Regions from separate parts of the Streptomyces sp. NBC_01142 genome, predicted to be linked through region 3. Evidence: riboswitches for the same ligand, from Rfam matches in the RefSeq annotation. Region 3 holds a riboswitch; each other region holds the start of a gene.

Region 1 (10,512 bases), on a different contig from region 3:
GCTGCGCTGCGCGAGCTCCACGGCGTCCAGGGTCTCGGTCAGCGAGCCGATCTGGTTGACCTTGACGAGCAGCGCGTTGGCGGCGCCGTCCTCGATGCCGCGGGCCAGACGCTCCGGGTTGGTGACGAAGAGGTCGTCGCCGACGATCTGGACCTTGGTGCCCAGCTTGTCGGTGAGGACCTTCCAGCCGGCCCAGTCGTCCTCGAAGAGCGGGTCCTCGATGGAGACGAGCGGGTACGCCGCGACGAGCTCCTCGTAGTACTCGGTCATCTCGGCGGCCGAGCGGGACTTGCCCTCGAACTCGTACGAGCCGTCCTTGTAGAACTCGGACGCGGCGACGTCGAGCGCGAGCGCGATGTCCTTGCCCGGGACGTAACCGGCCTGCTTGATGGCCTCGAGGATGAGGTCCAGGGCGGCGCGGTTGGAGTCGAGGTTCGGCGCGAAGCCGCCCTCGTCACCGAGACCGGTGGACAGACCCTTGGTCTTCAGGACGGACTTGAGGGTGTGGTAGACCTCGGCGCCCCAGCGCAGGGCCTCGGAGAAGGACTCCGCGCCGATCGGCGCGATCATGAACTCCTGGATGTCCACGTTGGAGTCGGCGTGCGACCCACCGTTGAGGATATTCATCATCGGAACGGGCAGCAGGTGCGCGTTCGGGCCGCCGAGGTAGCGGAAGAGCGGCAGGTCGGAGGCCTCGGAGGCGGCGTGCGCCACGGCGAGGGAGACGCCGAGGATGGCGTTGGCGCCGAGGGAGGACTTGTCCGGGGTGGCGTCCAGGTCGAACATCGCCTGGTCGATCAGGCGCTGCTCGGTGGCGTCGTAGCCGACGAGCTCCGGGCCGATCTGCTCGATGACGGCGAGGACGGCCTTCTCGACACCCTTGCCGAGGTAGCGGTTCTGGTCACCGTCGCGGAGCTCGAGAGCCTCGAACGCACCGGTGGAGGCGCCGGAGGGAACAGCAGCACGACCCGTGCTGCCGTCGTCGAGGCCAACCTCGACCTCGACCGTGGGGTTGCCTCGGGAGTCCAGGATTTCCCGGGCTACGACGACGTCGATGGACGGCACGAGCATCTCCTTATGGGATGTGACGCTATGAGGTGCAGGGTCTCATTGGCCTTGCGGCAAGAGCCTAACCGGCTCCGGGACATCAGCCGGCCGATGCCCGCCCCCTGGGACGAAAAAGCGCATGAACAGCCGCGTACGGGAGAAAGCGCACCGAACCTACCTGCCGGTAATGGGTTCGCGTGCCGCTGACAGGCAAAACCCCGGCCCGGCGCGTACGGGGGAATAGGCGCCGGACCGGGGGGCTCTGGGGCCCGGGGGTCAGCTCAGGTGGAGCTGCTGGCCCGGGTAGATCACGTCGGCGTCGTCGACGATGTCCTTGTTCAGGTCGAACAGCTTCTTCCAGCCGCCCTCGACCTTCTTCTCCTCGGCGATCGTGCCGAGGGTGTCGCCGGCCTTGACCTTGTACTCGCCGTCGCCCTTCTCGAAGCCCTTGGCGGCGGGCTTCGCGGCCGGGGCGGGGGCCTCGGCGCGCTCGGAGCGGGTGGTCGGGGCCTCGGCGCGCTCCGGGGCGGGAGCCGGGGCCGGGGCCTGGGACGGCTCGGCGGAGCCGCCGTCGTTGGCGGCGTTGGACAGGCCCACGCCACAGCTCGGCCAGGCACCCTTGCCCTGGCCGGCCAGGACCTTCTCGGCGACCGCGATCTGCTGGGACTTGGAGGCCTGGTCGGCCGACGCGGCGTAGGCGGTGCCGCCGTACGCGGCCCAGGTGGAGGACGAGAACTGCAGGCCGCCGTAGTAGCCGTTGCCGGTGTTGATGGACCAGTTGCCGCCGGCCTCGCACTGGGCGACCTGGTCCCACTCGGACGTGGTCGCGGCGGAGGCGGAGGTCGCGCCGAGCAGCGGGGCGGCCACGGCCGCACCGGCGACACCGGCGAGCGCGGCGATACGGGAAGCGCGATGGAAAACGGTCGGGCGACGGTGCTTGCCATTGCTGAAACGCAGCATGGAACTTCTCCTCACCGACGCCTACGAGGTGAGCTGTCGGGTTCGGGCCAAGTGAGTTGCCCGGCCGCGCGTCCAGCGCGCAGCTTCACCCCAAGCCGTGATCGGCCGTTCATCCTCAACGGCCGGGTCCGGCGCTTACCTTGGGTCCCCCGCTCCTGCCTTCGGCGCTCTGAGCGACGAGTACTCCCCCCGACCGACGGCAGGATTCGGCGTGACGGTCAGTGGTGCCCGCGGTGGCGAGCGGTTCCGACCGTAAACACAGCGCTCCCCGATGTTCAAAAGAGGAACATCGGGGAGAAAACACCCATCTCGCCACTCGGGGAACTCTCGTTTCCGCAGGTGAGGGGCGGAAGCAGCGGTTCCGCCGGGCAAGCTGCACCAGTTGGGGCAAAGAGACCCTTGTCTCACTTACACAGAACCGGACATAAGACCGCGAACTGCCGCTACTTCAGGTCCAGATCGAGGCTCTGGCCAGGGAGGATGAGGTCGGGATCCGCACCGAGGGCCTGCTCGTTCGCCTCGTAGATCGCGGACCAGCCGCCGGGCACCTCACGCTCGTCGGCGATGGCCCAGAGACTGTCGCCGGGGCGGACGGTGTACTCGCCGGGATCGACGTCCGCGACGCCGGCCGTGTCACGCGCCGGACCGTCACCTCGCGAGGCATGACGACCCGTTTCGCGCTCATTGTCCGTATTGCCCGGCTCGACCTTCTCCGGGGCGGGCCCGCCGCGGTGCTTGCCGCTGCCGGCATCCGTGCCCGCCTCGGCGGAGTCGGGTGCGGCCGACTCGGCGGGCCTGGCCGGCTCGGTGGCCTTCTTGGGCGTGTCCGACCCGGCGGGCGAGGGCTCGGTCGACGGCTCAGCGGACCCGGAGGGCTCGGTGGCCTTCTCGGGTGTGGCCGACCCGGCGGGGGCGGACGGCTTCGCCGGAGTGCTCTGCCCATCCGACGGCAGGCCGCCCGGGTCGACGCCGGTGTCGGCACCGTCGTCCGTCAGCCCGGCGATCGGCGAGCAGCTGGGCCACGCCTCGGGGCCCTGCGCGGCGAGGATCTTCTCCGCGACCGCTATCTGCTGGGAGCGGCTGGCGAGATCGGCTCGGGGCGCGTACGTCGTACCGCCGAAGCTCTGCCAGGTCTCCTGCGAGAACTGCAGCCCGCCGTAGTACCCGTTGCCAAGGTCGGCACTCCACATGCCGCCGCTCTCGCACTCCGCGACGCGGTCCCACATGGAGGCGTCGGCGGCGGACGCCGAGGTCGCGCCGAGCAGCGGGATCGCGATGGCCGATCCCGTCACCCCTGCCGCGACGACGAGGGCCGGAGCCTGGCGGGGACGACGATGACGGCCATTGCCGGAGCGCATGCGGTTGCCTTTCGCGTAACTGCCGAGACGACGGTGAAGGTAGCCGCATCGAACGCGAGTCACAAGTCGATACAGCGGAGATCACGCGGAAGTCACAGTTTTGACGCAGCGTCAGATATACGTCAGATGCGCGAAGGGGTGAACTCCACCGGCAGCGTGCGCAATCCACGCATAATGAGCCCCCCACGCCACCGCAAATCGGCCGGATCGCCCGCAAGCCTCAAGTCCGGCATTCTGCTGAGCAGCGTCGCGAGTGCGGTCTGTCCCTCCAGTCGCGCGAGCGGCGCGCCGAGGCAGTAGTGGATGCCGTGCCCGTACCCCAGATGCTGGTTGTCGCGCCGGGAGAGATCGAGGGTGTCCGGAGCGGTGAAGCGCTCCGGGTCCCGGTCCGCGGCCGCGAGGACGACCAGTACGGGATCGCCCGCCGCGATCCGCTCCCCGCCGAGCGTGAGCGGCTCGGTCGCGAACCGCCAGGTCGCGAGCTCCACGGGCCCGTCGTAGCGCAGCAACTCCTCGACACCGGTGGCGAGTAGACCGCTCTCCCCCTTTGCCAGGGAGGCCTGGAGCCGCTCGCGCTGCTGCGGGTTGCGCAGCAGCGCGTAGACCCCGTTGCCGATGAGATTGACCGTCGTCTCGAAGCCCGCGAAGAGAAGGATGAAGGCCATCGCCGCGGCCTCGTTCTCGGTGAGGTGCTCGCCGTGGTCACTGGCGCGGATCAGCCCGGAGATCAGGTCGTCACCCGGCTCCACCCGCTTCCGGTGGATCAACTCCGCGAGATAGCCGCGCATCTTCTTCACCGAGCGGGCAACTCCGCCGCGCGGCCCGCCACCGTGACGGATCATCATGCCCGCCCAGTCGCGGAAGTCGTCCTGGTCCTCGCGCGGGACACCGAGCATGTCGCAGATGGCATAGATGGGGAGCGGGAACGCGAACTCGTGAATCAGGTCAGCCTCCCCCTTCTCGATGAATCCATCGATGAGCCGGTCGGTCAACTCCTGCACCCGCGGGGCGAATTCGGCGACCCGGCGCGGGGTGAACGCCTTCGACACGAGCCGCCGCAGCCGCGTGTGGTCGGGCGGGTCGATGTTCAGCAGATGCGTCATCAGCTCCGCCTTGCGCTCGCCCGGGATTCCCGTCTTCCCCCTGGCGTGCGCGGGCTCGGCGTGGTGCGCCGGATTCTTCGACAGCCGCTGGTCGGCGAGAGCCTGCCTGGCATCGGCGTACCGCGTCACCAGCCATGCCTCGACCCCGCTGGGCAGTGTCGCTCTGTGCACCGGCTCGTGCTCGCGCAGCCAGGCGTACGCCGGATACGGATCGGTGGCGAACTCCCAGGTGAACAGCTCCGGCCGAGCGCTCACTCCTGCCCCTCGGCGGCACGGACCGCGTCCCGGTAGGCGCGGGCGGCGGCGCGCAGGGCGGCCTCCGGGTCCTCGCCGTTCGCCTCCGCGCGGACGGCGAGTGCGAGCAGGGCGTACCCGATGCCCTCGCCGGCGGGCAGCGGCACCTCGAGGCCCGCCGTCCGTACCCGCGAAGCCAGCTTGGCCGCCAGCGCGAGGCCGGGCTGGCCGAGCGGGATGCCGTCGGTCACCGAGTCGCGCTGCTTCTCGATCGCCTTCGTACGGAGCCAGTGCTCCCGGACCTCCTCCGGTGTCTCGGCGGTCGCGTCGCCGAAGACATGCGGGTGGCGGTGGATCAGCTTCTCGACGATCGTCCCGGCGACGTCGTCGATGGAGAACGGCTCGGCCTCGTCCTCCTGCGCGATGGCCGCATGAAAGACGACCTGCAGGAGTACGTCCCCGAGCTCCTCGCGCAGCTCGTCGCGGTCGCCGTCCTCGATGGCCTCGACGAGTTCGTACGCCTCCTCGATGCCGTACTTGGCGAGTCCCTCGTGCGTCTGCTGCGAGGACCAGGGGCACTCGCGCCTGATCCGGTCCATGACCTGGACGAGGTCGAGGAGACGGGCGCCGGGCAGGTCGTACGAGCCGGGCAGCAGTTCCAGGTCCGGCATCTGCACCCGGCCGGAGCCGGCCAGCCGGGCCAGCCCGTCGGTCAGGGCCCGGTCGCCCTCGCCGGAGGGCAGAACCACGATGGTCCGCCCTTCCCCAGGGCCCTCGGCCCCGGCGCCCCCGGCCCGGGAGGTACTCCCGGCACAGGCGTCCACCAGCTCCTCGGCGGTGAGCGCGGTGTGCTCCACGGTGATGCCTGCCTCGCGCAGATACGGCAGCTGGGGGTGCGCCTCGTCGGCGCACACCACCCGGTCCGCGGCGTGCAGCGTCTGCCATGCGGGCCAGGACAGCAGTCCGGGTGCGACGCGATGGCTGGCGGTCAGCAGAACGATGCGGCCGGCGGCGGGTGCTTCTGTACTCACCCGTCGAAACTACCCTGCGCTACGCACCCGCCTCGACGGGCTCCTGCTCCTTGGTCACCTGGGTGATCCACGGGGCCTTGTAGCTGCCGAGCTCCAGCTTCTGGTCGTCCCAGGTGCCGAAGCGCGGGTTGACGTCGATGTCGAGCGACCTGGCGGCGGCGGTGAAGGCCTCGTTCAGCTTCTGCTGGCCCTCGGGACTGTTGGTCGCGCCGAGCGCGGTGGCGAGCTTGGCGACCAGGACGTCGCGGCGTACGACATCGTCGAGCTGGTCCGGAGCGACACCCCGCTGCTGCAGATACATGGCGGCGAGCTGGTCCTCTCCGCCGGACTGCTGCGCGAGGGCGGCGCGCCCGTCCTGGATGTCCTTGCGGCTGACCTTGACGCCGGCGTCGTCCGCGGCCTTCTGCACGACCTGGTCGACGATGAGGTCGTAGAGCTTGGCGCGGCCGAGCCGGCCGCTGTCCTTGATCAGCTGGGCGGCCTGCGGGGAACGCTCCTGGGCAGCGCGTACGTCCGCCACCTTCGCCTGGACGGTGGACACCTCGATCCGCTGCCCGCCGACGACGGCGGCGGCCCCCGGGTGAGCTTCACTGCCGCAGGCGGCGAGGAGGGGAGCGGCGACGAGAAGCGCGGCGGAGACGGTGAGCGCGGTGCGACGGCGGCGGTGCAAAGGAGCCTCCCGGCGTGATTGTGCGACGGTGCACAAGACCCTGCGGTGATCGATGTTAGGCAGTCCCAGGGGTCTGGGCCACTGGTTCGACCAACGATTCCGCGGAAGTCGCAGATGCGGAGGCCGCAGATGCGGAGGCCGCAGATGCGGAGGTCGCAGATGCGGGCGCCTTTGCCCCGGGCTTCTCCGTGTGCGAGCCGCTGCCCGGTCCGCGGCCCGTTCCCGGGCGGGTCCGTTCGGGGCGCAACATGATCATCCGTGAGACGACGAAGGTCACCGGGATGGCCGCGGCGGCCGCGATCAGCGGCGCGTAGCGGCTGCCGACCTGCCACACGTCCACCAGCAGGTAGACCCCGCTGGTGGTGACGGCGAAGTTCGCGGCATTGGTGAGCGGGAACAGCAGGAACTTGCGCCACGTCGGCCGGGTCCGGTACGTGAAGTACGAGGTCAGAAAGAAGGACCCGACCATGCTGAGCGTGAAGGCGAGGACGTGCGCCGCGACGTACGGCATCCGCAGCCAGGTCAGCAGGGCCAGATACAGCCCGTAGTACGTCCCGGTGTTCACCACCCCCACCAGGGCGAATCTGAGCATCTGGACCTGGACCGTCATCGTCTTACGAGCTCCCCCGTGCGTGTGTGCGGCTCCCCTCCCTGCAGTGGAAGGCCGACGTTGGTCGCCTTCACCAGGAAGTGCGGCCGTCGCTTCACCTCGTAGTAGATACGGCCGACGTACTCGCCGACCACCCCGAGCATCACCATCTGTACGCCGGCGAGCGCGATGACCGTCACCAGAAGCGTGACATACCCGGGGGTGTCCACACCGTTCACCAGGGCGACACCGACAATCCAGGCCGCGTATGCCATGGCTACGGCGAGCAGCAGCATTCCGAGGTAGAGAGCGGCCCGGAGCGGCTTGTTGTTGAAGGAGAGCAGCCCGTCGAGCCCGTAGTTGAGCAGTTTGCCGAAGCTCCATTTGGAGCGGCCCTGCTCACGTACGGCGTTTTCGTACTCGAATGTGGTGGTGCGGAATCCGACCCAGGCGAAGAGGCCCTTGGAGAACCGGTTGTACTCGGTGAGTTCGAGGATCGCGTCCACGGTGCGGCGCGACAGCAGCCGGAAATCGCCCACGCCGTCGACGAGTTCGACGTCGACGAGGCGGTTGATCAGCCAGTAGTAGGCGCGGGCGGTGAGGGTGCGGGTGACCCGGTCGCCCTTGCGGGTGCGCCGGGCGATGACCTGGTCGAAGCCCTCCTCATGCAGGAGGAGCATGCGCCGGACGAGTTCCGGCGGATGCTGGAGGTCGGCGTCCATGATGACCACCGCGTCGCCCTCGGCATGCTGGAGGCCGGCGAGCATCGCCGCCTCCTTGCCGAAGTTGCGGCTGAAGGAGACATAGCGGGTACGGGAGTCGGCCTCGGCGATCTCCTGGAGAAGGGGGAGCGTCCGGTCCTGGCTTCCGTCGTCCACATAGACCAGCTCGAATTCCTGCCCGAGCAGGGCGAGCTCCTGGGTCACATGCTCATGGAAGCGGCCAATGATCTCCTCTTCATTGAAGCACGGAACAACTATCGAGATCAGCACGCTAGTACAACAACCGACGCGAATGTCGCTCATGGATTCACCACATGACGCGTGGGCGACTTTTGCGTGAACTGGACTTTCTCCAGGCTGTTTTCGCGATCGGCGCTGGCATATTCGAGTCATCATGTCGACTCTGGAATCCGCGCGCGGCCGAGCCGCTGCCCTCGCCGCGCTGATCACCGTGGGGGCCGTGTGCGCCGGCGACGCCGTCGCCCGCAGCTTCCCCTTCGGACCGCACACCCGCAGCGTGAACGACCTCGGCAACCAGTTCGTGCCGTTCCATGCGCATCTGTGGGATCTGCTGCACGGCCGGTCCGACGGCGGGCTGCTGCTCAACTGGCAGTCCGGGTACGGGACCAGCTTCCTTCCCGACCTCGGCACCTATCTGACGAGCCCGTTCTCCCTGCTGGTCGGCCTCTTCCCACGGGAGGACATCGACCTCGCCGTCTATGTGATCACGGTGCTGAAGATGGCGACCGCGGCGGCCGCCATGACCTGGCTGCTGCTGTCGCTGCACAGGGACAGGGGCGGGCGGTGGTGGATGGCCGGGGTCCTCGGCGCCTCGTACGCGCTGTGCGGCTGGTCGGTCGTCGAGGCGTCGTACAACCCGATGTGGATGGACGGGCTGATCGCCTTCCCGCTGCTGTGCCTGGTCGGCGAGTGGGCACGGAAGGGAAGGCGGCCGGTCCTCGGCCCGGTGATCGTCGCCGTGGCGTGGATCGCCAACTTCTACACCGCCTACATGGCCACCATCGGCGCCGCGCTGATCCTCGCCGTACGGCTGCTGCTGGAGGAGACGGAGGCGCGGCAGCGGATTCGAGCGCTGCTGCGGGCCACTTGGACCGTGCTGCTCGGCATCGCGCTGGCCGCACCCGTCCTGGTCCCCGTCTTCCTCGGCTCCCGGCACGCCTACCCGGGCTGGACGAAGGAGTTCGCGCCCGCCGGATGGTCCGATGTGTTCGCCCGCGCGCTCCCGGCGACGTACAGCTTCTTCACGCCCGCGGTCTTCATCGGCGGCGGGACGCTGCTGCTGGCCTGCGCGCTCGCCTTCCACCGCGGGGTGCCGCGGCGCGAGCGGTGGGTGTGGACGGGGCTCGCGGCGGCGGTCGCCCTGTCCCTGCAGTGGGAGCCGACGCACCTGGTGTGGCATGTCTTCGCGACGCCCAACGGCAGCCCGTACCGGCAGACTTTCGTGTTCGCCGGGATCCTGGTCATCACCGCCTGGACCGGCCTCTCGTACGCGTGGCCCGGGCGGCGCGCCCTGCTCGGCGGCGGCGCCGCGGTGGCCGTGATCGCGCTCGGGGCAACCGCCAGCGACCTCGTCACCGCCTGGACGTTCCCGCTGGCCGCAGCCGGGCTTGCGGCGGCGGCGGCCGGTCTGGTGCTGGCCGGGCGCGGCAGGTTCGCCGTGCTCGCCGCGCTGCTGCTCAGCGGCGCGCTGGTCGGGCAGGCCGCCGCGACCACGGCATACGCCGACCGGCAGCGGCTGGGCAGGCTGGACGACTATCCGGCCTGGGGCGGGCGGCACAGCGAGCGGGCCGCGGCCGTGGCGAAGGCCGACGACTGGCCCGGGTACCGCACCGACCCCGGCCGTGACCAGATCACCGGCAACGATCCCATCCTGATGGGCGGCCAGGGCGGTTCGTACTACAGCAGCCACACCCCCGATGTGCTCACCCGCACCCTGGCCGCGCTCGGTTCGGGCTGGACGTCCAACGGCCGCAGTCTGCAGTCCCTGGACAATCCGGTCACGGACGCGATCTTCTCCGTCGGCGCGCGGGTGCGCACATCGCCCGGCAAGGACCCGTCCGTGACGCGGGCGCAGACCCCGCCGCTGCTGACCGTACGGCCGCGGGGGCCCGAACCCCGCTACGGCTGGAACCCGTTCCGCAATCAGGAAATGCTGCTCGGCGCAGAGGTCTACAGCTCTCCGGTCGCGGGCTCCTGCCCCGTCGGCAGCGACGTCTTCCTCTGGGCGCCGAACTACACCGGCAAGGCCAGGCTCGGCGACGCGCCGTGGGTGACACTGCGCGGCGGACAGCCCAAGCGGCGTGCCGCGCTCGCCCCGCTCGGGACGGTGAACTCCCCGGGAGCGACGGTGAGTTACAGCCGCGGCAACCCTCGCACGACCATCGGTTGCCTGGACCGGGCGAAGCTGACCGCGGCCGTCGACAGAATGAAGGCGACCGGCGCGGTGTCGGTCGAGGTCGGCGACAGCGGCGTACGGGCCGAACTCCCGCCCGGCACCACGGGGACGGCCGTGCTCGCCGCGCCCCGGATCGCGGGGTGGAGCTGCAACGGCATGCCGGCGGACTCCTACCTCGGGCTCGTCGCCGTACCCCTGGACGGCACGAGGACGACGGTCGACTGCTCCTTCCGGCCGCCGGGACTGCGCGCCGGTACGGCGGTGGGGGCGGCGGGACTGCTGACACTGGCGGGCCTGGCGTTCCTGCCGCTGGTGCGGACGCGGCGGAAGACGGACATGCGGGCGCCTTCCGGGAGCGACTCCGTGACGACGGCCGCGTAGC
Region 2 (10,512 bases), 1.0 Mb from region 3:
TGGCGTCGTAGGGATCGGCGGCGACCGGGGAGAGCTCGGCAGTGCCCTCCACAACGGTCCACGCCCAGCGGTTGCTACTGGTCACGTGGTAGCCGGCACGGGCGTCGCGGCGCAGATTCCTGGTCTTGGCCCGGTCGTCGGTGATCGACACCCGGATGGTCCGCTCGTCCGGGTAGTACACGTGGTTCACATTGGACAGCTGGGGCCTGCCGTCCCTCTTGAGGGTGACCAGCACCCCTCCGTCGTACTCGGCGAGCAGTTTCAGCAGGGCGTCCTGTTGCGCGGCCCGGTCTGCGTTCTCCGTCATGACCACAGCAACGTCTGCCCCCGCCCCGGTGTTCCTGCGGGTGCTCCCGATGTTCCCGGTGCTCCCGGGGTCCGGGGTCCGGGGGCTTCGATGTCCCGGCACTCCGGATGCTCCGGTGTCCTGGCCTACCGGCGTACCGGGTGCTCCGGTGTCCCCGGACATTCGTGTCTCCCCGATGTCACATCCCACAGGGCGCCATCCGTCGTACGCGTGACAGCACACCGTCGTACGCATGACAGCAGAACGATCACGCCCCGAGGAGGCCCGTCATGGCCCGCATCTCGCTCACTCCACGCCGTTCGCTCCTGTTCCGCGCCACGGAGTGGTATTCGAAGCGCACGTACGGCAAGGTCCTCGACCCGGCCCGGGCGCTGGCCCACAACCCCCGGGTGCTCTGGAGCGATCTCCGTTTCGAGCAGTCGCTGGCCAGGTGGAACCAGCTCGACGCCGATCTCAAGACACTGGCCGTGATGACCACGGCGGCGTCGATCGGGTGCAGCTGGTGCATGGACTTCGGCCACTGGGAGAGCGGTCGGCGCGGTATGGACACCCGAAAGCTGCACGATGTGCCGGTGTGGCGCGACAGCGACAGCTACACCTCTCTGGAGCGCGATGTCATGGAGTACGCGGAGGCGATGACCGCGAACCCGCCCCAGGTCGAGGACGAGCTGGCGGAGCGGCTGCTCACGGCGCTCGGCGAGCCCGCGTTCGTCGAGCTGACCGCAATGGTGGCGGTGGAGAACCTGCGCTCACGGATGAACACCGCGCTCGGACTGACCAGCCAGGGCTTCAAGGACCACTGCGAGATCCCGGACGGTCCGCGCGCCGCCGTGCGCTGACACGCGGGCCCCGCCCCGGCCCGTCGGGCCCTCCCGGTGCGGAGCGCTCTGTTGACGATCATGTTGACAGCAGGTGAGGCAACTCCCGATACTGACTGGCGATTCAGTCACCCGGTGGTCGGCGCGCCCGGAGCCGGCGTGCCCGTGATCACCGTTCCCGAGGAGATCGCCGATGACCACTCCCCTGATCTCGCTCACCTGGACCGACCACGTCACCGACCGCCAGGGCCACTTGGTCATCGACCGCCTTGTGCGCGGGGTCGCCAGCGGCGGGCTGCGGATGCGCGAGGGCTGCACGCTGGAGGAGGTGGCGGGCCTCGCGCGCGGGATGACCATGAAGGAGGCCCTCCACTACAACGCGGAGGACCCGTCGGTCCGGTACATCCCGCTCGGCGGCGCCAAGGGCGGTATCGACTGCGACCCGCAGGACCCGCGGGCGTACGGGATCCTGGTCCGCTTCCTGCGTGCCGTGCGCCCGTACGTCGAGACCATGTGGACCACCGGCGAAGACCTCGGCCTCTCCCAGGACATCGTCGACAGGGCTGCCGCCGAAGCCGGTCTGGCCTCGCCCGTCCAGGCGGTCTACCCGCTGCTCGACGACGAGGCGGCAGCGCGCCGACGGCTCGCGGACGCCTTCGCCGTCGAGGTGGACGGCATCGGGCTCGACGAGCTCGTCGGCGGCTGCGGCGTCGCCGAGTCGGTCCTGGTGGCGCTCGACCGGGCGGAAATGGCGTACGAGGGAACGCGGGTCTCCGTCCAGGGCCTTGGCACGATGGGCGGGGCGACCGCCCGGTTCCTCGCCCGCGCCGGACTCAAGATCGTCGCCGTCGCCGATGTCAAGGGCACTGTCGCGAACCCGGCCGGGCTCGATGTCGATGCGCTGCTCGCGGCCCGTGACTCGTACGGGACCGTCGACCGCGCCGCCCTGCGGCACGACGATGTGGAGCTCGCGGGCGACGCCTGGCTGTCGGTCGACGCGGAGGTGCTGGTGCCGGCTGCCGTCTCGTACGCCGTGGACACCGTCAATCAGGCGCAGATCACGGCCCGTTGGATCGTCGAGGCGGCCAACATGCCGGTCCTGCCGGAGGCGGAAAAGTTGCTCGCCCGTCGCGGCACCACCGTCCTGCCGGACGTCGTCGTCAACTCCGGTACGAACGCGTGGTGGTGGTGGACCCTGTTCGGGGACATCGGCGCCGACGCGGACGAGGCGTTCACGTACACCCGTCGTTCCATGCGCGCGCTGATCGGTCAGATGCTGGCCCGCGCGGAGGCGGACGGGACGACTCCGCGGGCCGCCGCACACGCGATCGTCGCCGACCGTCTTCCGGCCATCACCGAGCGGTTCGGCTGGTACCGATGACGGCGTCGTGCGACGTCCACGGGGTGAAGACCCGGGAACGGACCTGCTGAACTTCCGCCCGGGCGGCCCCTTCCTGCGTCTCGCCCAGCAGAGGGCCGGTATCCAAGATCGCTGTGTAGGGTGACGACGTGACAAGAGTGCGGTTGAGCGTGGCGGAGCGGCGTGAGGAGCTTTTGAGCGCTGCCGTCGAACAGATCGAGGCCCGAGGTGTGGCCGCCGTGCGGATCGCCGACGTCGCGTCGGCCCTCGGGGTGAGCAACGCCCTGGTGCTCTACCACTTTTCGACCAAGGAGAAGCTCGTCGCGGCCGCGTTCACCTACGCCGCCGACGGCGACCTCGCACATCTGCGCAAACTGCTGGGCCGCCGCACCTCCGCCCTGCGCCGACTGCGTACCGCGGTCCGCTGGTACGCGCCGACGGGGCATGCCAAAGGCTGGCGGCTGTGGATCGAGGGCTGGGCGGCCGCGCTGCGCGAGCCGGCCCTGCGGGAGGTCGCCCGCGATCTCGACCAGCAGTGGAAGGCCGCGCTGACCGAGGTCATCGCGGAGGGCGCGGCGGCGGGTGAGTTCCGCTGCGAGGATCCGGCGTCCGTTGCCTGGCGGCTGACGGCCTTTCTGGACGGGCTGGCCGTGCAGATGACTTCGTACGCGGGGTCACTGTCGCGCGCCGCGATGCTGGAGTGGACCGACGACGCGCTCGCCCGCGAACTCGGCCTCGACCGCGCCGCGCTCACCGCTGCCGCACGCTGAACGGCCCCCGGGATCCCACCCGCACCCCCATACTGGGTAACTGTGTCTCAGCAGCCGCAACATCAGCAGACGGACCATCTCCCTCACGGGGTGCTGGTCATCGGGGGCAGTGGGGTGGACTCGGTCGTCCGGGTCGACTCCCTGCCGGTTCCGCTCGCCGACTCCGTCGGGGTGGGCCCGATCCGCGAATGGCCCGGCCACACCGGTGGCAACGTGGCCCTGGGCTGCCGGGCCCTCGGGCTGAATGTCACCTTCCTCGACTACATCGGCGACGACTGGCCCGGTCGGCAGGTCCGTGAGCATCTCGCCGCGGGCGGCGTGGACTTCGAGCCGCTCATCTCCCCGGCCGGGACGCGGCGCGCGGTCAATCTCGTCGACTCCTCGGGGCGCCGGATGTCCTTCTACGACGCCCGCGATCCCGCGGACCTGCGGATGCCGCGGGACTTCTATCTCCCTCATCTGCGGCGTACCCGCCACGTACATCTCTCGATCACGAACTTCACCCGGTTCCTCTACGACGACATCGAGGCGCTGGGCGTCCCGGTCTCCACCGATCTGCACGACTGGGACGGACTGGCCGACCACCACCGGGAGTTCGCGCTCCGCTCGGACCTGGTCTTCCTCAGCGCGGCGGGCGCGGGCGAGCGCATAGCGTCGGTGATGCGGGAGATCCTGCGCGAGGGGCGGGCGCAGGCGGTGGTGGCGACGGCGGGCGCGGGCGGCTCGTATCTCCTCACCCGCGACGGCAGCAGCACCCCGCGCCCCATCCCGGCGACCGCTCCGCCGGCCCCGGTGGTCGACTCCAACGGCGCGGGCGACGCCTACGTCTGCGGCTTTCTGTACGGCAGGCTGTCCGGCCTCGGCCTGGAGGAGAGCGCCCGCCTCGGCGCGGTGGCGGGTGCGTATGCCTGTACGGGAGAGGGCAGTACGCCGATCGGCCAGGCCGAGCTGTTGTCGGCCGCCGGGGCCTGACGCGCTGGTTCGTACGCCTCGCTCCGCTTCGACCGCCCCGGGGCCGGGCCGTGCGCCCGGTCAGCGGGACAGGTCTGCCGCACCCCGCACGCCGGCTGTCACAGGGGCAGCAGGTTCGGGCGCTTGGCCTCGACATGGTCGCCGGAGCTCTCGCCGCGCAGCCGGCGCCCGATCCACGGCACGAGATGTTCGCGCGCCCACTGGATGTCGTCGCGACGCACGTCGAGCGCGCCGCGCGGCGGCTGGGGCGGCCACGGCTGGTCGGGGTCGGCCGGCACGTCGAGCCCGAGTACCTGGGCGGCGCGCAGCGCGATCCGAGTGTGGCCCTCGGGTGACAGATGCAGCCGGTCGCTGTCCCAAGCACGCCTGTCCTGCACGGACTTGAGCGACCACAGATCGAGGACGGGGCAGTCGTAGCGGTCGGCGATGGACCGTACATGCGCGGTAAATGTCGCGATCTTGCCGCGCAGATGGCGCAGGACCGGCACTCCGCGCGTGTCGAAGCCGGTGGTCACCATGACGGTGCCGACCGCACCGGCGAGGTCGGCGACCGCCCGTTCGAAGCGCTCCGCGACGTCGTCGGGGTCGCTGCCGGGCCGGATGATGTCGTTGCCGCCCGCGCAGAACGTCACCAGATCCGGGGCGAGTTCCCTTGCCCTGGGGACCTGTTCCTCGACGATCTGGTCGAGAAGACGGCCGCGTACCGCGAGATTGGCGTACCTGAAGGTGTGCTCCGGCATGCGGTCGTCGAGCAGGACCGCGAAACGGTCCGCCCAGCCGACGTACATCCCATCGGGGCCCGGGTCTCCGACACCTTCGGTGAAACTGTCACCAATCGCCGCGTACGACCCGAATATGCCATTTTTCCCTGTTCTCGAATCGTCTGCCACAAGACCACATCTTTCCCTTATGGATGTGACCTACGCGACCGTAAGGAGGGGTTGACGAGGGGTGATCTATACCACCGGTCAAGTTTCGACCAACCCGGAATACGACGACTCCCCTCGCACCACGGGACGGCGGCGCGAGGGGAGAAGTCGTCAGCGCAGAGCGGTGACCAGACGTCAGAGAGGTGAGCAGACGTCAGATGGACACGCCGTGCTGGCGCAGGTAGGCAAGCGGGTCGACGTCCGATCCGTAGCTGGGACCGGTGCGGATCTCGAAGTGCAGGTGCGGGCCGCTGGAGTTTCCGGTGGAGCCGGAGAGGCCGATCTGCTGGCCGCCGGTCACGCTCTCGCCGGAGGAGACAGAGAGGGAGGAGAGGTGGGCGTACTGCGAGTAGCTGCCGTCGCTGTGCTGGATGACGACCTCGTTGCCGTAGGAGCCACCCCAGCCGGCGGAGACCACGGTGCCCGCACCGACGGACTTGACGCTGGTGCCGGAGGCCGCGGCGAAGTCGACACCGGTGTGATAGCCGCTGGACCACATGGCGCCGGAGGCACGGTAGGCGGTGCTGATGCTCGCGCCGTCGACGGGGGCGGTGAAGCCTGAGCCGCGCGCGGCACCGCTGCCGGAGTCATTGGACGAGGGCTGCGGCGCGGACGACGAGGCCGAGTCCGCGGCGGAGTTGGGCGAGGACTTGGCCTTCTTCTCCGAACGGGGCTTCGGCTCGGGCTTCGACTCGGGCTTCGATTCGGCCTTCGGCTCGGCCCTCTCCGGGGCCTTGGCCTTCGACTTCGCACCGATCGTGATCTTGAGGCCGGGGTGGATCAGCGAGGGGTCGTCACCGACGACCTCACGGTTGTCCTGGTACAGCTTCTGCCAGCCGCCGCGGACGTCGTGCTCGTCGGCGATCTTCGACAGGAAGTCGCCGGAGACGACGGAGTAGACGGTGGGGGCGGCGTTCTTCTGCGCCGCGGGTGCCGCGGCGGCACTGGAGGCGGAGGAGAAGGAGGAGGCGGTCACGGCCTTCTCCGGCGCGGCGGCGGGCGTCGTGCTGCCTGCCGCGTGGGCGCCGGTGGCACCGATGAGCGGAAGTGCGATGGCGGCGCCACCCGTACCTGCGGCGACGAATCCGCGGGTGATCGGGTTGGACTTGGGACGGCGGTGCTTACCCTTTGCGGGCATGGCGCATTCCTCTCCGGCGCCGGCGAGGTGAGCTGTCGGGTTCGGGCTGGAGATGCCCGGTCGCGCTGCTGCACGACTTCACCCCAAGCCGCTCCGGAACTCCGGAATCGGCGTACTACCTGGGTCCCCCGCTCCTGCCACACGTGGGTGGGTTCGAATTCCGGTCGGCGGCAGGATGAGGCGGTCCGTCCGGATTGACGGTGACCGTAAGCGAGTCGGTCGGGCGGGTACAAGCCATCACATTCGCGGGCCAATGATCCCTGTGACATGTCCGCAGAATTCCGGTCACCCTCCGTGGACTCAGCAGCCCAACTTTCCCCCTGACAACGGAATTCGCCTCCACAGAATCACCACACACCGTCACGGATATGATCCTGCTCACGAGCCAGGCCCCATCTCCCTTGTAGATGGGGCACGTTATGTCGAATCGTCCAATACGGACAGAAGCATCATTTAATGACGTTCACCCCCACTTGCCACCCGAAGCCTCAATACCTGCTATGACCGCAGGAATTCACCGGGGCGGTCATCCGGTTCGACCATGACCTCCCCTCCGTACGGGCAAGGACCCCGACCTCAAAATCGGACAAACCGCCACGAATCACCCTTCACTGCCTCCCTGTCGGGCAGCCGGCGGCAGCAGCCCGCGGGTGACGTCGGTCACCGTCGCGACGAGCCTGTACGGCCGTCCTCGGGACGACCCGCGGAAGCCTTCTGGCCGTCGTGGCGAATGCGGTATCGCCGAGGGCAAATCCAGCCGGGCGTTTTCCGCGTACATGCCGACCACCGGGGCCGGTGGCGACCGGATTGCTCATCGGCGCCGGGAAAATCTCGGTGGGCGCCGGACGCGGAAGTCGCCGCAATTCCTTGGAGCGGGATACGCCCGGTTCCCTGCTGCGAAGAATGCCGGTGACGGCCCGGGCCCGGTCAGCGGCGCCGCAGCCGGATCACGGTGGCGTCCATGTCACCTTTCAGCCCGGTGTGCAGTCCGTGGTGCAGCAGTACGGCTCCGCGGTGGACGGCTTTGGTGTCCAGGCATTCGTACGCCGCCGAGGGATCGATTCCGCGCTTCCTAATGTTGTTGTCAAGCAGCCGGTGTCACTGGGGGTGCGACCTGGTAGCACCGTCGGTCGCGGATCAGGGCCCATAGGACGTTGACGCGTCGGCGGGCGAGGGCGAGCACGGCCTGGACGTGTTTCTTCCCCTCGGCGCGTTTGCGGTCGTAGAACTTCCGGGAGTTGGGATCGCATCGGATGCTGACCAGCGCGGAGGTGTAGAACACCCGCTGCAATCGCCGGTGGTATGCCATGGGCCGGTGGAGATTGCCGCTGACCTTGCCCGAGTCACGCGGCGCGGGAGCGACACCGGCGAAGGCCGCCAGGGCGTCCGGGGAGTCGAACTCGTCGAGGCTGCCGCCGATGGCGGCGAGGAACTCCGCACCGAGCACGGTGCCGATGCCCGGAACACTTTGGACTATGTCGGCGAGTTCGTGCTCGCGAAACCGGCCCTCGATGAGCTTGTCCATCTCGGAGATCTGCTCGTTGAGGGTCATCACCTCCTCGGCCAGGGTGTGGACCAGCCTGGCGATGGTCTTCTCCCCTGGGATCGAGGTGTGCTGGCGCTCGGCGGCCCCGACCGCCGCCTCGGCCAGGGCCCTCGCGTTACGGACCTTGCGGTTGGCCAGCCACTTGGTCAGCCGCGAGGTGCCGGTGCGGCGGATCGCGGCCGGGGTCTGGTAGCCCGTCAGCAGCTTGAGCGGTCCGGCGTTGGTCACGTCCAGGGCCCGTTCCAGGGCCGGGAACATGCTCATCAGGGTGCCGCGAAGGCGGTTGACCACGCGGGTGCGGTCCTCGACAAGGTCGGCACGGCGTCCAGTCAGCAGCTTGAGCTCGATGGCGGCTTCGTCGCCGGGGCGGATGGGCCGCAGGTCGCGGCGCATCCTGGCCTGGTCGGCGATCACGTAGGCGTCGCGGGCATCGGTCTTGCCCTCACCGCGGTAGCCGTCGGAGGCCCGGTTGACCAGGCGGCCGGGGATGTAGAGGACCTCCTGGCCGTGGCTGACCAGCAGGGCCAGCAGCAGCGCGGGCTCGCCCCCGGTCATGTCGATGGCCCAGGTGACCTGACGGCCGTCGGCCAGGTCGAGGACGTCACCGATCAGCTTCAGCAGCTCGGGCTCGTCGTTGGCGACCCGCCGCGAGAGCAATGTCTTGCTGTCGGCGTCCATCGCAAGGCCGTGATGATGGCCCTTGCCGCTGTCGATGCCCACCCATATCCGGCTCATCGCGCTCCTGCCATGCGTATTCGTACGGTTCGTACCACGGACGACCTCGCCGGCATTGCTCTACTCAGCGACTTGTTCGCACTTCCTAATCGGCGGCCGAGTCGTCGTGGGGCGCCGGGCGGCGAAGCGAGGGAAGCCACCGTCGGCAGCAGCCTGATAGCCACACCCGACACCCCTGGGTGTCCTCACCCTACGAATGGGAGGACCAACCCGATCAAGAAGGTAGAGCAGCCTGAGCCTCGGCGGCTGCTCTCCGTAGTGCTGCGCCTGGAGCCAGGCCAGAACCACGGTCTCGTCCCCGAGCAGGTACTGCACGGCACTGAGCCCGCCCTCGGGCGCCCGCAGCCGGTGCAGCTCGCCGTGCTGAACGAGGGGCCTGATCTTCTTGTAGAGATCCACCCAGCCGCGCGCCTCGGCGAGCTCCTCCTCGCTCCACTCCGCAAGATCGCCGCCGACCCCGAGCACTCCTGCCATCGCGCTGACAAAGCGGAATCGCAGGGTGCTGACGCGGCCATTGAGCTGGAGGTTGGGACTGTCGGTGACCCATGCCGCCATGACCCGGGCCGGGTGCAGCTGCGTGAAGCCGTCCTGGATGGCGAGCCGGTCCAGCGGATCGGTGTTGTCGGAGGTCCACACCTGGTCGGTCCGGGAGAGGATCCCGAGGTCGATCCGGCCGCCGCCGCCCGAGCAGGATTCGAAGGCGACACCGGGATGCGCGGCCCGCAGCCGGTCCAGCAGCGCGTACAGCCCATGCACATGCGCGACCCACAGCTTCTGCGGATACTCCTCGCCGGGCCAGCCGGCGTCCGTGAAGCAGCGGTTGAAGTCCCATTTCACATAGTCGATGGGCGCGCTGCTCAGCAGCCCGTCCAACTGCTCCCAGAGGTAGACCTGTACGTCCTCGCGGGCAAGGTTCAGCACGAGCTGGTTGCGGAACTCGGTCCGCGCCCGCCCCGGATGGTGCTGCACCCAGTCCGGGTGGGCGCGGTACAGCTCACTGTCGGCGTTGACCATCTCCGGCTCGACCCAGATCCCGAACTGCATCCCCAGCGCGTGCACTTCGCCGACGAGCGGCGTGAGGCCGCGCGGGAAACGCTCGGCACTGGGGGTCCAGTCGCCGAGTCCGGCTCGGTCGCTGGTCCGCTGCCCGAACCAGGCGTCGTCCACCACGAAGAGCTCGACGCCCATGGCCGCGGCCCGCCGGGCGAGTTCCCGCTGCTGCTCCTCGGAGATGTCGAAGCCGGTGGCCTCCCAGGAATTGTAGAGCACCGGCCGCCCGGCCCGGGCGTCCGGGATCACATGGGCCAGCTGCCAGGCGTGCCAGGCCCGGCTGGCCCCGCCGAAGCCTCCTTCGCTCCACAGCCCGGCAAAGACGGGTGAGGTGTACGACTCACCGGGCGCGAGGCGCAGCAGCCCGGAGTCGTCGTAGCCGGCTCCGCCGGTGATCTGCACCAGTCCGTCGGGCAGCTGCTGTACGGCGATCCGCCACGATCCGGACCAGCCCAGGGCGCAGCCGTAGACCTCGCCCCGCTCCTCCGTGGCTCCGTCCGGGTCCAGCGCGACCCAGGGCAGATGCTGGTGTCCGGTGTGCCCGCGACGGCTGCTCAGCACCTTCTCGCCGTAGGTCAGCTCCGACCGTACGAGCAGGGACTCGGCCGCCCACCGGCCGTGCAGCTGGCTCAGCCGCCAGCGATCGCGCCGGGGCAGCGTCCATGCGGCGGCATCGGCGCGCAGCAGCTCCAGGGCGGGACCGTCCCCTTCATGGGCGACGGTGACCCAGCGCTCGATGACATCGGCGTCGGCGCGCATCCGGTGGTGCAGGGTGAGGCCGAGGCCGTGCGCGGCGTCGGTGAAGCGGAGCCGCAGCTCGTCGCCGTCCACCACGGCGTCGCCGAAGGTCCACTCGGTGCCGCGGACCGTCTCCGTACGGACGGACA
Region 3 (10,512 bases):
CCGGACTGGGTGAACAGACCGATGCGGCCGCGTGCCGGGGACTCGGGGGCGAGGGATGCGTTGAGGCGGACGGTGTCCGAGGTGCTGATGATGCCGAAGGAGTTCGGTCCGATGATCCGCATCCCGTACGAGCGTGCCTGCCGCACCAGGTCGCGCTGGCGTTCCCGGCCCGCGGCGCCGCTCTCGGCGTATCCGGCGGTGAGGACGACCAGGCCCTGGACGCCGTGCTCGCCGCAGTCGGCCACCGCTTCCGGCACCCGGTCGGCCGGGACGGCGACGACCGCGAGGTCGACCGCCTCCCCGATCTCCCCGACCGAGCGGAAGGCCGGGACGCCGTCCACCTCGCCCTGGTCCTCGGCGAAGGCGCGGTTCACGGCGTACGTACGGCCGGTGAACCCTGCCTCGAGAAGGTTGCGCAGCGCGGTGCGGCCCACGCCACCGGGTGCGCGGCCGACGCCGACGACGGCGACCGAACCCGGAGCGAGGAGGCGCTGCACGGAGCGGGCCTCCGCGCGCTGCTCGCGGCCGCGCTGGACCGCGAGGGACTCGGCGGTCGGTTCGAGATCGAGGGTCAGATGGACGGAGCCATCCTCGAAGCTGCGCTTCTGGGTGTAGCCCGCATCCCGGAACACCTTGATCATCTTGTTGTTGGCGGGCAGCACCTCGGCGGCGAAGCGCCGGATGCCGCGCTCGCGGGCGACCTCGGCGATGTGCTCGAGCAGGGTGGAGGCGACGCCGCGCCCCTGGTGGGCGTCCTGGACCAGGAAGGCGACCTCGGCCTCGTCGGCGGGGGCACTGGCGGGCCGGCCCTGTGCGTTGATCCGGTCGTAGCGGACGGTGGCGATGAACTCGCCGCCCACCATGACCGCAAGACCCACCCGGTCCACGTAGTCGTGATGGGTGAAGCGGTGGACGTCCTTGGCGGAGAGCCGGGGGTAGGGCGCGAAGAACCGGTAGTACTTGGACTCGTCCGAGACCTGCTCGTAGAAGCTGACCAGCCGCTCCGCGTCCTCGGTGGTGATGGGCCTGATGCGCGCGGTGCCGCCGTCGCGCAGCACCACGTCCGCCTCCCAGTGATCGGGGTAGGCGTGGTGCTGATCCTGCTCCGGCGGAGGCTGCATGGGAGAAAGCCTACGGCCGAGTCACCGGTCGCGGGGGCCGTTGGTGCGGGGCACTCTGAGGAGGGCCGACGGCCGGACAGCTGCGGCTCCGAGGTCGGCATGGAGCACGCCGCACCACATGAGAGACTGGTCTAGACAACCGCTAGTACGTGCCAAGACTTGAAGGGCAACACCATGGCTGAGCGCCGCGTCAATGTCGGCTGGGCCGAGGGCCTTCACGCCCGCCCCGCCTCCATCTTCGTCCGTGCCGCCACGGCCGCCGGCGTCCCCGTGACGATCGCCAAGGCTGACGGCAACCCTGTCAATGCCGCCTCCATGCTCGCGGTGCTCGGCCTGGGCGCGCAGGGCGGCGAGGAGATCGTGCTCGCCTCCGACGGGGACGGCGCCGACGCCGCCCTGGACCGTCTGGCAAAGCTGGTCGCCGAGGGGCTCGACGAGCTTCCCGAGACCGTCTGATCCGGCTCATTGATTAAGCCCCGGCAGAGCCGTGGTGTCCCGAATTCGGGGCACCACGGCTCTGTTCTTTTCCGGGTCCCAATCCACGGCCGGGAAGTCTCGGCCCATGGCCTTGTCAAATGAATTCGGGCAGCAGAATAGAGCTCCCGCGAATATCTCCCCTTTTGTATACGGCGCGGCTGTTAATGCCGGACGCTCGCCGTGTGTACGGCATGTTGCGAAGTCCTCACCCGCTCCTGGCGGCGCAGCCGGTGGGCGGCGGCGGCCCGTTCGGCATGCAGGGCCGTCAGCGCCCGGGCCCGTTCCCCGTCGCCGCGCGCCACGGCGTCCACGATCGCGCCGTGCTCGGCCCACGACTCGACCGGGTGGGCGGGCTGCTCCACGGCGTACATCCAGGCGATCTTGTGCCGCAGCTGGGTGAGCAGGGCGGTCAGCCCGGGGCTGCCGGAGGCCTGGGCGAGCGTCTCGTGGAACCAGGCACCCAGGGAGCGCAGATCCTCGCCCTGACCGCGGCGAGCGCGTTCCTGCCCCAGTCTGACCAGGCCGCGCAGGACTTTGAGATGCGCCTCGGTACGGCGCTGGGCGGCGCGGGCCGCTCCCAGCGGCTCCAGCAGCATCCGGATCTCCAGGAGGTCGGCGGCCTCCTGTTCGGTGGGTTCGGCGACGCAGGCACCGGCATGGCGGCGCGTGGTGACGAACCCCTCGGACTCCAGGGTGCGCAGGGCTTCACGCACGGGGACCCGGGAGACGCCGTAGCGACGGGCCAGCTGCTCCTCGGCGAGCCGACTGCCGCGGTCGAATACACCGGAGACGATGTCGTCGCGAATCGCCGTGCATACCGAGTGCGCGGGAATGCGCATGACCGAACCTCCGCTTTAATCCGCGCGAAACGCAGCCCATTGATGCCTGTTCGGTAACTCTATTGCAGTGAGGCAGATTTTCCGATGGCAGACCGGAATCCACGGATATCTTCAGGCCAGGACTGCGCCGGGAGCACCGATGCCCGCGGGCCGCACACGCCGAAGGCCCCGGCGGTGAGCCGGGGCCTTCGGTCGGAACGCAGGATCACACGGAGCGCGGATCAGGCGGGTGCAGCACCACGCGGGTTCCGCATCAGGCAGGAGCGGGTCAGACGCTGACGCCGTGCGCGCGCAGGTACGCGACCGGGTTGATGTCGGAGCCGTACTCGGCGGTGGTCCTGGCCTCGAAGTGGAGGTGCGGGCCCGTGGAGTTGCCGGTCGAGCCGGAGACGCCGATCTGCTGGCCCGGGGTGACGCTCTGGCCGACCGAGACGCCGATGGACGCGAGGTGGCCGTACTGCGTGTAGGAGCCGTCGTTCATCTTGATCACGATGTTGTTGCCGTACGAGCCGCCCCAGCCGGCCTCGACGACGGTGCCGGAGCCGACCGCCACGACCGAACTGCCGGACGGGGCACGGAAGTCCACGCCGGAGTGGCTGCCGGAGGACCAGAGCGAGCCGCCGGCCTGGTAGCCGGTGGTGACCTGCGAACCGGAGACGGGGAGCTGGAAGGAGTTCAGACGCTTGCGCTCGGCCTCGCGGGCGGCGCGCTCCTTGGCCTCGCGGGCCTCCTTGGCGCGGGCCTCGGCCTTGCGCTTCGCCTCAGCCTCGGCCTTCGCCTTGGCGGCGGCCTGCGCGGCCTCCCGCTCCTGGGCCTCGGCCTGGTCGGCTATCTGGTCGGCGAGGGAGTCGGCGGCCACGACCTGGGTCAGGCCGGTGTCCTCGACGCCGGTGGCGTCGGAGTCGGCGGCCAGCGCCGGGGAAGCGAGGGTTCCGATGACGCCGGTGGTGGCGAGGGCCGCGACGCCGGCGATGTTCGCGCTCCTGCGCGACATCCGGCTCGGGGCACGGTGCTTCCCGGTGGCACGGGTGAACGCCATGAAGTGGCTGATCCTTTCCTTCCTTCTCGCCTACCGGGTTAGCTGACGGGTTCGGAGCAGGAAGGTCTCCTACGGGCCCCTCCGCACGGGTGCGAAGGCGTCCGATTCACCCCAGGGACTGAATGGGTCCCCGGCTCCCCAGGCTCGCGCCTGACGGGGACTCGGCGATGGCTGCCCGATGCCGCGGATGCGGCGGGCTACTGGCGGACAGCCGGACCGACGCTAGGCGGGCCGTCTTTCAATCGCCAAACAGACAGGCCGTTTTGTAGCGCACGCCACAGGGCAGACAGGCAACCTCTCCCGCAAAGCGGACATAAGACGGAACCCCGACATCGCACCTGACGCCGGGGTTCCGCTTGCTTCTTCAGGTTGTTCGCCGCTTCGGCCGACCGCCGGGGCGATCAATCATCCTGTGACAACGGTCACTTCGCCGATGCCCAGCGCCCTGACCGGCTCCTCGATCTGCGACGCGTCGCCGACGAGCACCGTCACCAGACGGTCCACCGGGAAGGCACTGATGGCCGCGGCCGTCGCCTCGACCGTGCCGGTCTCTGCCAGGCGTGCATACATCTGGGCCTGGAAGTCGTCCGGGAGGTACTGCTCGACCTGGTCGGCGAGCGTGGCCGCGACGGATGCCGCCGTCTCGTACTTCAGCGGGGCGACGCCCACCAGGTTCTGCACGGCGACATCGCGCTCGGCGTCGGTGAGCCCCCCGGCCGCGAGGGTGCGCAGCACCTTCCAGAGGTCGTCCAGTGCCGGTCCGGTGTTGGGGGTGTCCACGGAGCCGCTGATGGCGAGCATCGAGGCACCCGTCCCGTCGGGGGCGGAACGCAGCACCTGGCCGAAGGCCCGTACGCCGTAGGTGTAGCCCTTCTCCTCGCGCAGGACGCGGTCCAGCCGAGAGGTGAGGGTGCCGCCGAGGCAGTACGTGCCCAGCACCAGCGCCGGCCAGACGCGGTCGTGGCGGTCCGGGCCGGTGCGGCCGATGAGCAGCTGCGTCTGTACGGCGCCGGGCCGGTCCACGATCACCACACGGCCGGTGTCGTCGGCGGTGATCGGCGGTACGGGGCGGGGCGCCGCGGTGTTGCCGGTCCAGGTGCCGAGGGTGTCGGCGAGCACGGCGTCCAGGTCGACGCCGGTGAGATCGCCGACGATCACCGCGGTGGCGGTGGCGGGCCGGACATGCGCCTCGTAGAAGGCCCGTACGGCCGGGGCGTCGATCCGCGCCACGGTCTCCTCCGAACCTTGGCGGGGGCGCGACATGCGCAGGGAGGCCGGGAAGAGCTCCTTGGACAGCTGCTTGGCGGCCCGGCGGGCCGGGTTGGCACTCTCGTGCGGGATCTCGTCCAGCCGGTTGCGTACGAGCCGCTCGATCTCGTTGTCGGCGAAGGCGGGCGCACGCAGTGCCTCGGCGAGCAGACCGAGCGCCTTGGGCAGCCTGGAGACCGGGACCTCCAGCGACACACGGACACCGGGGTGGTCGGCGTGCGCGTCGAGAGTGGCGCCGCAGCGCTCCAGCTCGGCGGCGAACTCCTCCGCCGTGTGCTTGTCCGTTCCCTCCGACAGAGCGCGCGCCATGATCGTGGCAACGCCGTCGAGGTCCTCGGGCTCGGCATCGAGCGGGGCGTCGAGGGAGATCTCGACGGCCACCACCTGCTGGCCGGGGCGGTGGCAGCGCAGCACGGTCAGCGCGTTGTCCAGCGCGCCGCGCTCGGGGGCCGGGAACGCCCAGGGCCGGGCAGTACCGGCCGTCGGCTGCGGATGGAAGTCCATGGTCACGGCAGCGTCGGTCACTGGTCCGCCCCCTCGTGCTCGTCGTTCTCGGCGTTCTCGTCGCTGTCGTCGGCAGAGAGGGGCTCGTAGACCAGCACCGCCCTGTTGTCCGGGCGCAGCCGGGCCTTGGCGACCGCCTGCACCTCCTCGGCGGTGACGTCCAGCACCCGCTGGACGGCGGTCAGCGCCAGCTGCGGGTCGCCGAACAGCACGGCATACCGGCACAGTTCGTCGGCGCGGCCGGCGACCGTGCCCAGCCGGTCGAGCCACTCGCGCTCCAACTGGGCCTGCGCGCGCTCCATCTCCTCGGCCGTGGGCCCCTCGGCGGCGAACCGCGCCAGCTCCTCGTCGACCGCTGCCTCGATCTGCGGCACCTCGACACCGCCGGACGTCTTGACGTCCAGCCAGCCCAGCGAAGGCGCGCCGGCCAGCCGCAGCAGGCCGAAACCGGCCGCGACGGCCGTCTGGTCACGGCGCACCAGGCGGTTGTGCAGCCGCGAGGACTCGCCGCCGCCCAGGACGGTGAGCGCCAGGTCGGCGGCGTCGCACTCGCGCGTTCCGTCGTGCGGCAGCCGGTAGGCGGCCATCAGCGCCCGGGCCGGTACCTCCTCGTGGATCTCCTCGCGCAGTTGCTCACCGATGTTCTCCGGGAGCGAGCCGTCGCGCGGCGGCTGCTTGCCGTCGTGGGAGGGGATGGAGCCGAAGTACTTCTCGATCCAGGCGAGCGTCTGCACCGGGTCGATGTCCCCGACGACCGACAGCACGGCGTTGTTCGGCGCGTAGTACGTACGGAAGAAGGCGCGCGCGTCCTCGAGGGTCGCCGCGTCCAGGTCGGCCATCGAGCCGATCGGGGTGTGGTGGTACGGGTGGCCCTCCGGGTAGGCGAGGGCGGTCAGCTTCTCGAAGGCCGTGCCGTACGGAACGTTGTCGTACCGCTGGCGGCGCTCGTTCTTGACGACGTCGCGCTGGTTCTCCATCGACTCGTCGTCGAGCGCGACGAGCAGCGAGCCCATGCGGTCGGCTTCCAGCCAGAGCGCCAGCTCGAGCTGGTGCGTGGGCATGGTCTCGAAGTAGTTGGTGCGCTCGAAGCTGGTGGTGCCGTTCAGCGAGCCGCCGGCCCCCTGCACCAGCTCGAAGTGGCCGTTCCCCTTGACCTGGCCGGAGCCCTGGAACATCAGGTGCTCGAAGAGGTGAGCGAGGCCGGTACGGTCCTTGACCTCATGGCGCGAACCGACGTCGTACCAGAGGCAGACCGCGGCGACCGGGGTCAGGTGGTCCTCGGAGAGCACCACGCGCAAGCCGTTGTCCAGCCGGTGCTCAGTCGCTGTCAGGCCGCCGGAACCGGCCTGCGCTGTGGCCGTGTGACCCATGGGCATGTACGTCCCTTCGATCGCGATACGGAGAAGTCCTGCCACTGTATGCAAGCGCAGTGACACCTGGCGAAGTTCCCGGGTCGCGGTCGGCGTTGTCAGTGGGACGGTCCACAATGGTCGGCGTCAGTTCAGACCTGGTACGCGAAGGAGCAGCAGCCGCGATGGCCCGCCGCAGCACGAAGACCCCGCCGCCGGACGATTTCGAGGAGAAGATCCTCGACATCGACGTCGTGGACGAAATGCAGGGCTCCTTCCTCGAGTACGCGTACTCGGTGATCTACTCCCGGGCCCTGCCGGACGCACGTGACGGAATGAAGCCGGTGCACCGCCGGATCGTGTACCAGATGAACGAAATGGGCCTGCGCCCCGACCGCGGCTATGTGAAGTGTGCCCGCGTCGTCGGCGAGGTCATGGGTAAGCTGCACCCGCACGGAGACGCGTCGATCTACGACGCCCTCGTGCGGATGGCACAGCCGTTCTCGATGCGCCTGCCGCTGGTCGACGGCCATGGCAACTTCGGCTCCCTCGGCAACGACGACCCGCCGGCCGCGATGCGGTACACCGAGTGCCGGATGGCGGATGCCACCAGCCTGATGACGGAGTCGATCGACGAGGACACCGTCGATTTCCAGTCGAACTACGACGGCCAGGAGCGGGAGCCCGTGGCGCTCCCCGCCGCGTATCCGAACCTGCTGGTCAACGGCGCGTCGGGGATTGCGGTCGGCATGGCGACGAACATGCCGCCGCACAATCTGGGCGAGGTCATCGCCGCCGCCCGCCATCTGATCAAGCACCCGGGCGCGGACCTCGAGACGCTGATGCGTTTCGTCCCCGGGCCCGACCTGCCGACCGGCGGCCGGATCGTGGGTCTGACCGGCATCAAGGACGCGTACGAATCCGGCCGCGGCACCTTCAAGATCCGCGCGACGGTCTCCGTGGAGAACGTCACGGCGCGCCGCAAGGGTCTGGTCGTCACCGAACTGCCCTTCGCCGTCGGGCCGGAGAAGGTGATCGCGAAGATCAAGGATCTGGTCTCCTCGAAGAAGCTCCAGGGCATCGCGGATGTCAAGGACCTCACCGACCGTGCGCACGGTCTGCGTCTGGTCATCGAGGTCAAGAACGGCTTCATTCCGGAGGCCGTGCTGGAGCAGCTCTACAAGCTGACGCCGATGGAGGAGTCCTTCGGTATCAACAACGTGGCGCTCGTGGACGGCCAGCCGCTCACCCTCGGACTCAAGGAGCTGCTGGAGGTCTATCTCGACCACCGCTTCGAGGTCGTGCGCCGGCGCAGCGAGTTCCGGCGCACCAAGCGGCGCGACCGGCTGCACCTGGTCGAGGGCCTGCTCGTCGCGCTGCTCGACATCGACGAGGTCATCCGTCTCATCCGGTCGAGTGACAATTCCGCGCAGGCCAAGGAGCGGCTGATCGAGCACTTCTCGCTCAGCGAAATCCAGACGCAGTACATTCTGGACACTCCCCTGCGCCGGCTGACCAGGTTCGACCGGATCGAGCTGGAGAGCGAGCGCGACCGCCTGACCGGCGAGATCGACGAGCTGACCGGGATCCTGGACTCGGACACCGAGCTGCGCAAGCTGGTCTCGACCGAACTGGCCGCGGTGGCCAAGAAGTTCGGCACCGAGCGGCGCACGGTCCTCCTGGAGTCGGCGGGCACGCCCGTGGCGGCGGCGTCGCTCGAGGTCGCGGACGACCCGTGCCGGGTGCTGCTCTCCTCGACCGGACTACTGGCGCGTACGGCCAATGGCCGGCCCCTGACGGACGAGGCCGGAAAGCGCACCAAGCACGACGTGATCGTCTCCGCTGTGCCGGCCACGCAGCGCGGTGATGTGGGGGCGGTGACGTCGACCGGGCGGCTGCTGCGGGTCTCGGTGATCGATCTGCCGCAGCTGCCGGACACGGCGTCCGCGCCCAACCTCTCGGGCGGGGCGCCGCTTTCGGAGTTCCTCTCCCTGGAGGCGGACGAGACGCTCGTCTGTCTGACCACACTCGACGAGTCCTCACCGGGCCTCGCGCTCGGCACGCTGCAGGGTGTCGTCAAGCGGGTCGTGCCCGACTACCCCTCCAACAAGGAGGAGTTGGAGGTCATCACCCTCAAGGACGGGGACCGGATCGTCGGCGCGGCCGAGCTGCGTACGGGCGAGGAGGACCTGGTCTTCATCACCTCCGACGCCCAGTTGCTGCGCTACCAGGCCTCGCAGGTACGGCCGCAGGGCCGGGCCGCGGGCGGCATGGCCGGTATCAAGCTGGCGGAGGGCGCCGAGGTGATCTCCTTCACGGCGGTGGACCCGGCCGTGGACGCGGTGGTGTTCACGATCGCGGGTTCGCACGGCACGCTGGACGACTCGGTCATGACATCGAAGCTCACGCCCTTCGACCAGTACCCCCGCAAGGGGCGGGCCACGGGTGGCGTGCGCTGCCAGCGCTTCCTCAAGGGCGAGGACGTGCTGGTGCTGGCCTGGGCGGGCGCGGTCCCGGTCCGGGCCGCCCAGAAGAACGGCACCCCGGCCGAGCTCCCGGAGCCGGACCCGCGCCGCGACGGCTCGGGCACGCCGCTGACCTCGGCAATCGCCGTGCTGGCGGGCCCGGCGAGCTAGTCGGCCTCCGCCGTCTCGTCCGCTGCCGCAGGTACGTACCGCAGGACGCCCCACATGCTCCGCTCGTCGGGGGCGTCCTGCGGACCGGTCTGTCCGCAGGACTCCAGCTCCTTGCGCAGCGCGTCGGCATCGATGCCCGACCCGATCAGCACGAGCTGGGTCAGGCGCTCGCCGCCGCGCGCCCACGGCTGGGGGTAGAACCGCAGAAACCGGCCGACCGCATGCACGGCGTACCGGTTGCCCGGATCGGCCGCCCCGAAGTCGACGAATCCCTTGATCCGGTAGAGCCCCTCGGGCCGGGAGTCCAGGAAGCCCATGAGCCGCCGGGGGTGCATGGGCACCTCCGACGCTACGGAGACGCTCTCGTACGCGGCGTGCAGATGACCCGCGCGCCCGTGCCCATGCCCGTGGTCGTGCCCGTACTCGTGCTCGTCCGTGTACAGGTCCTCGAAGGACAGCTGCCGGACCTTCTCCTCCCGCTCCGGCCGCGCGGCGGGGTCGAAGAGCAGCTCGGGATCGACCCGCCCGTACTCCGCGGGAATCACCGGCGTGCCCCCGCTGAGCTCGCCGAGCGTCCCGAGCACGCCGTCCAGCGCGGCCTGCCCCACCCGGTCCGTCTTGTTCAGGACGACCAGGTCGGCGATCGCGAGATGACGGTCGATCTCGGGGTGCCGCTCCCGGGTGGCCTCGAACTCGGCCGCATCGACGACCTCGACCAGTCCCCCGTACACAATGCGCGGATTGTCGCTGGCGAGAATCATCCGTACGAGTTCCTGCGGCTCGGCAAGTCCGCTCGCCTCGATGACGATGACATCGATCCGCGCGGCGGGCCGGGTGAGTCTGACCAGATAGTCGTCCAGCTCGCTCGCGTCCACGGCGCAGCACAGACAGCCGTTCCCGAGGGAGACGGTGGAGCCGACCTGCCCTGCGACGGTCATGGCGTCGATCTCGATGGAGCCGAAGTCATTGACGATCACGCCGATCCGGTTGCCTCCGTTCCGGCGGAGCAGATGGTTGAGCAGAGTGGTCTTGCCGGATCCCAGAAAGCCCGCGAGGACGACGACGGGGATCTGCGGCATGCTCAACGTGGCACCTCTGGGGGTTCTCGACCGTGGTCTCGGCGGCTGGGGCGGCCTCCCAGGATAGGGGCGGGGAGCTCGGCGGGGTCATCCACGAGGTTGCCGACGCAGGTCGGACGGTATGTGCGGGCGAAGGCCAGAACACCGGCTCGCGATCGCAGCCGGTGCAGCGGGCCGTCCCCGAAACCGCGAGTTCGGT

The links. A riboswitch is a leader RNA that binds a small molecule or an ion and turns the genes downstream of it on or off. The one in region 3 is predicted to bind cyclic di-AMP.
Positions count from the first base shown of each region.
Region 1: it holds a riboswitch for cyclic di-AMP, as region 3 does, so the genes downstream of both, OG883_RS27905 (transglycosylase family protein) here and OG883_RS08035 (M23 family metallopeptidase) in region 3, are expected to answer to the same signal.
Region 2: it holds a riboswitch for cyclic di-AMP, as region 3 does, so the genes downstream of both, OG883_RS12495 (M23 family metallopeptidase) here and OG883_RS08035 (M23 family metallopeptidase) in region 3, are expected to answer to the same signal.

Region 1 covers NZ_JAPEOR010000002.1:2,307,943-2,318,454, forward strand. Annotated here, with positions in the region: gene eno (phosphopyruvate hydratase) at 1-1,071, opposite strand, end outside; gene OG883_RS27905 (transglycosylase family protein) at 1,324-2,007, opposite strand; cyclic di-AMP (ydaO/yuaA leader) riboswitch at 2,011-2,184, opposite strand; gene OG883_RS27910 (transglycosylase family protein) at 2,451-3,365, opposite strand; gene OG883_RS27915 (cytochrome P450) at 3,488-4,723, opposite strand; gene OG883_RS27920 (nucleoside triphosphate pyrophosphohydrolase) at 4,720-5,733, opposite strand; gene OG883_RS27925 (SurA N-terminal domain-containing protein) at 5,753-6,403, opposite strand; partial or broken gene OG883_RS27930 (GtrA family protein) at 6,639-7,013, opposite strand; gene OG883_RS27935 (glycosyltransferase family 2 protein) at 7,010-7,984, opposite strand; gene OG883_RS27940 (YfhO family protein) at 8,109-10,511, shown strand.
Region 2 covers NZ_JAPEOR010000001.1:2,736,015-2,746,526, reverse strand. Annotated here, with positions in the region: gene OG883_RS12525 (PPOX class F420-dependent oxidoreductase) at 1-307, opposite strand, end outside; gene OG883_RS12520 (carboxymuconolactone decarboxylase family protein) at 577-1,146, shown strand; gene OG883_RS12515 (Glu/Leu/Phe/Val dehydrogenase dimerization domain-containing protein) at 1,319-2,506, shown strand; gene OG883_RS12510 (TetR/AcrR family transcriptional regulator) at 2,635-3,255, shown strand; gene OG883_RS12505 (carbohydrate kinase family protein) at 3,349-4,227, shown strand; gene OG883_RS12500 (SGNH/GDSL hydrolase family protein) at 4,326-5,117, opposite strand; gene OG883_RS12495 (M23 family metallopeptidase) at 5,311-6,294, opposite strand; cyclic di-AMP (ydaO/yuaA leader) riboswitch at 6,299-6,454, opposite strand; gene OG883_RS12490 (GH36 C-terminal domain-containing protein) at 7,222-7,371, opposite strand; gene OG883_RS12485 (IS110 family transposase) at 7,379-8,575, opposite strand; gene OG883_RS12480 (alpha-galactosidase) at 8,636-10,512, opposite strand, start outside.
Region 3 covers NZ_JAPEOR010000001.1:1,728,495-1,739,006, reverse strand. Annotated here, with positions in the region: gene OG883_RS08050 (GNAT family N-acetyltransferase) at 1-1,121, opposite strand, end outside; gene OG883_RS08045 (HPr family phosphocarrier protein) at 1,296-1,577, shown strand; gene OG883_RS08040 (GntR family transcriptional regulator) at 1,760-2,437, opposite strand; gene OG883_RS08035 (M23 family metallopeptidase) at 2,706-3,476, opposite strand; cyclic di-AMP (ydaO/yuaA leader) riboswitch at 3,489-3,653, opposite strand; gene OG883_RS08030 (pitrilysin family protein) at 3,882-5,270, opposite strand; gene OG883_RS08025 (pitrilysin family protein) at 5,267-6,625, opposite strand; gene OG883_RS08020 (DNA topoisomerase (ATP-hydrolyzing) subunit A) at 6,784-9,234, shown strand; gene OG883_RS08015 (GTP-binding protein) at 9,231-10,313, opposite strand; partial or broken gene OG883_RS08010 (alpha-glucosidase) at 10,385-10,512, opposite strand, start outside.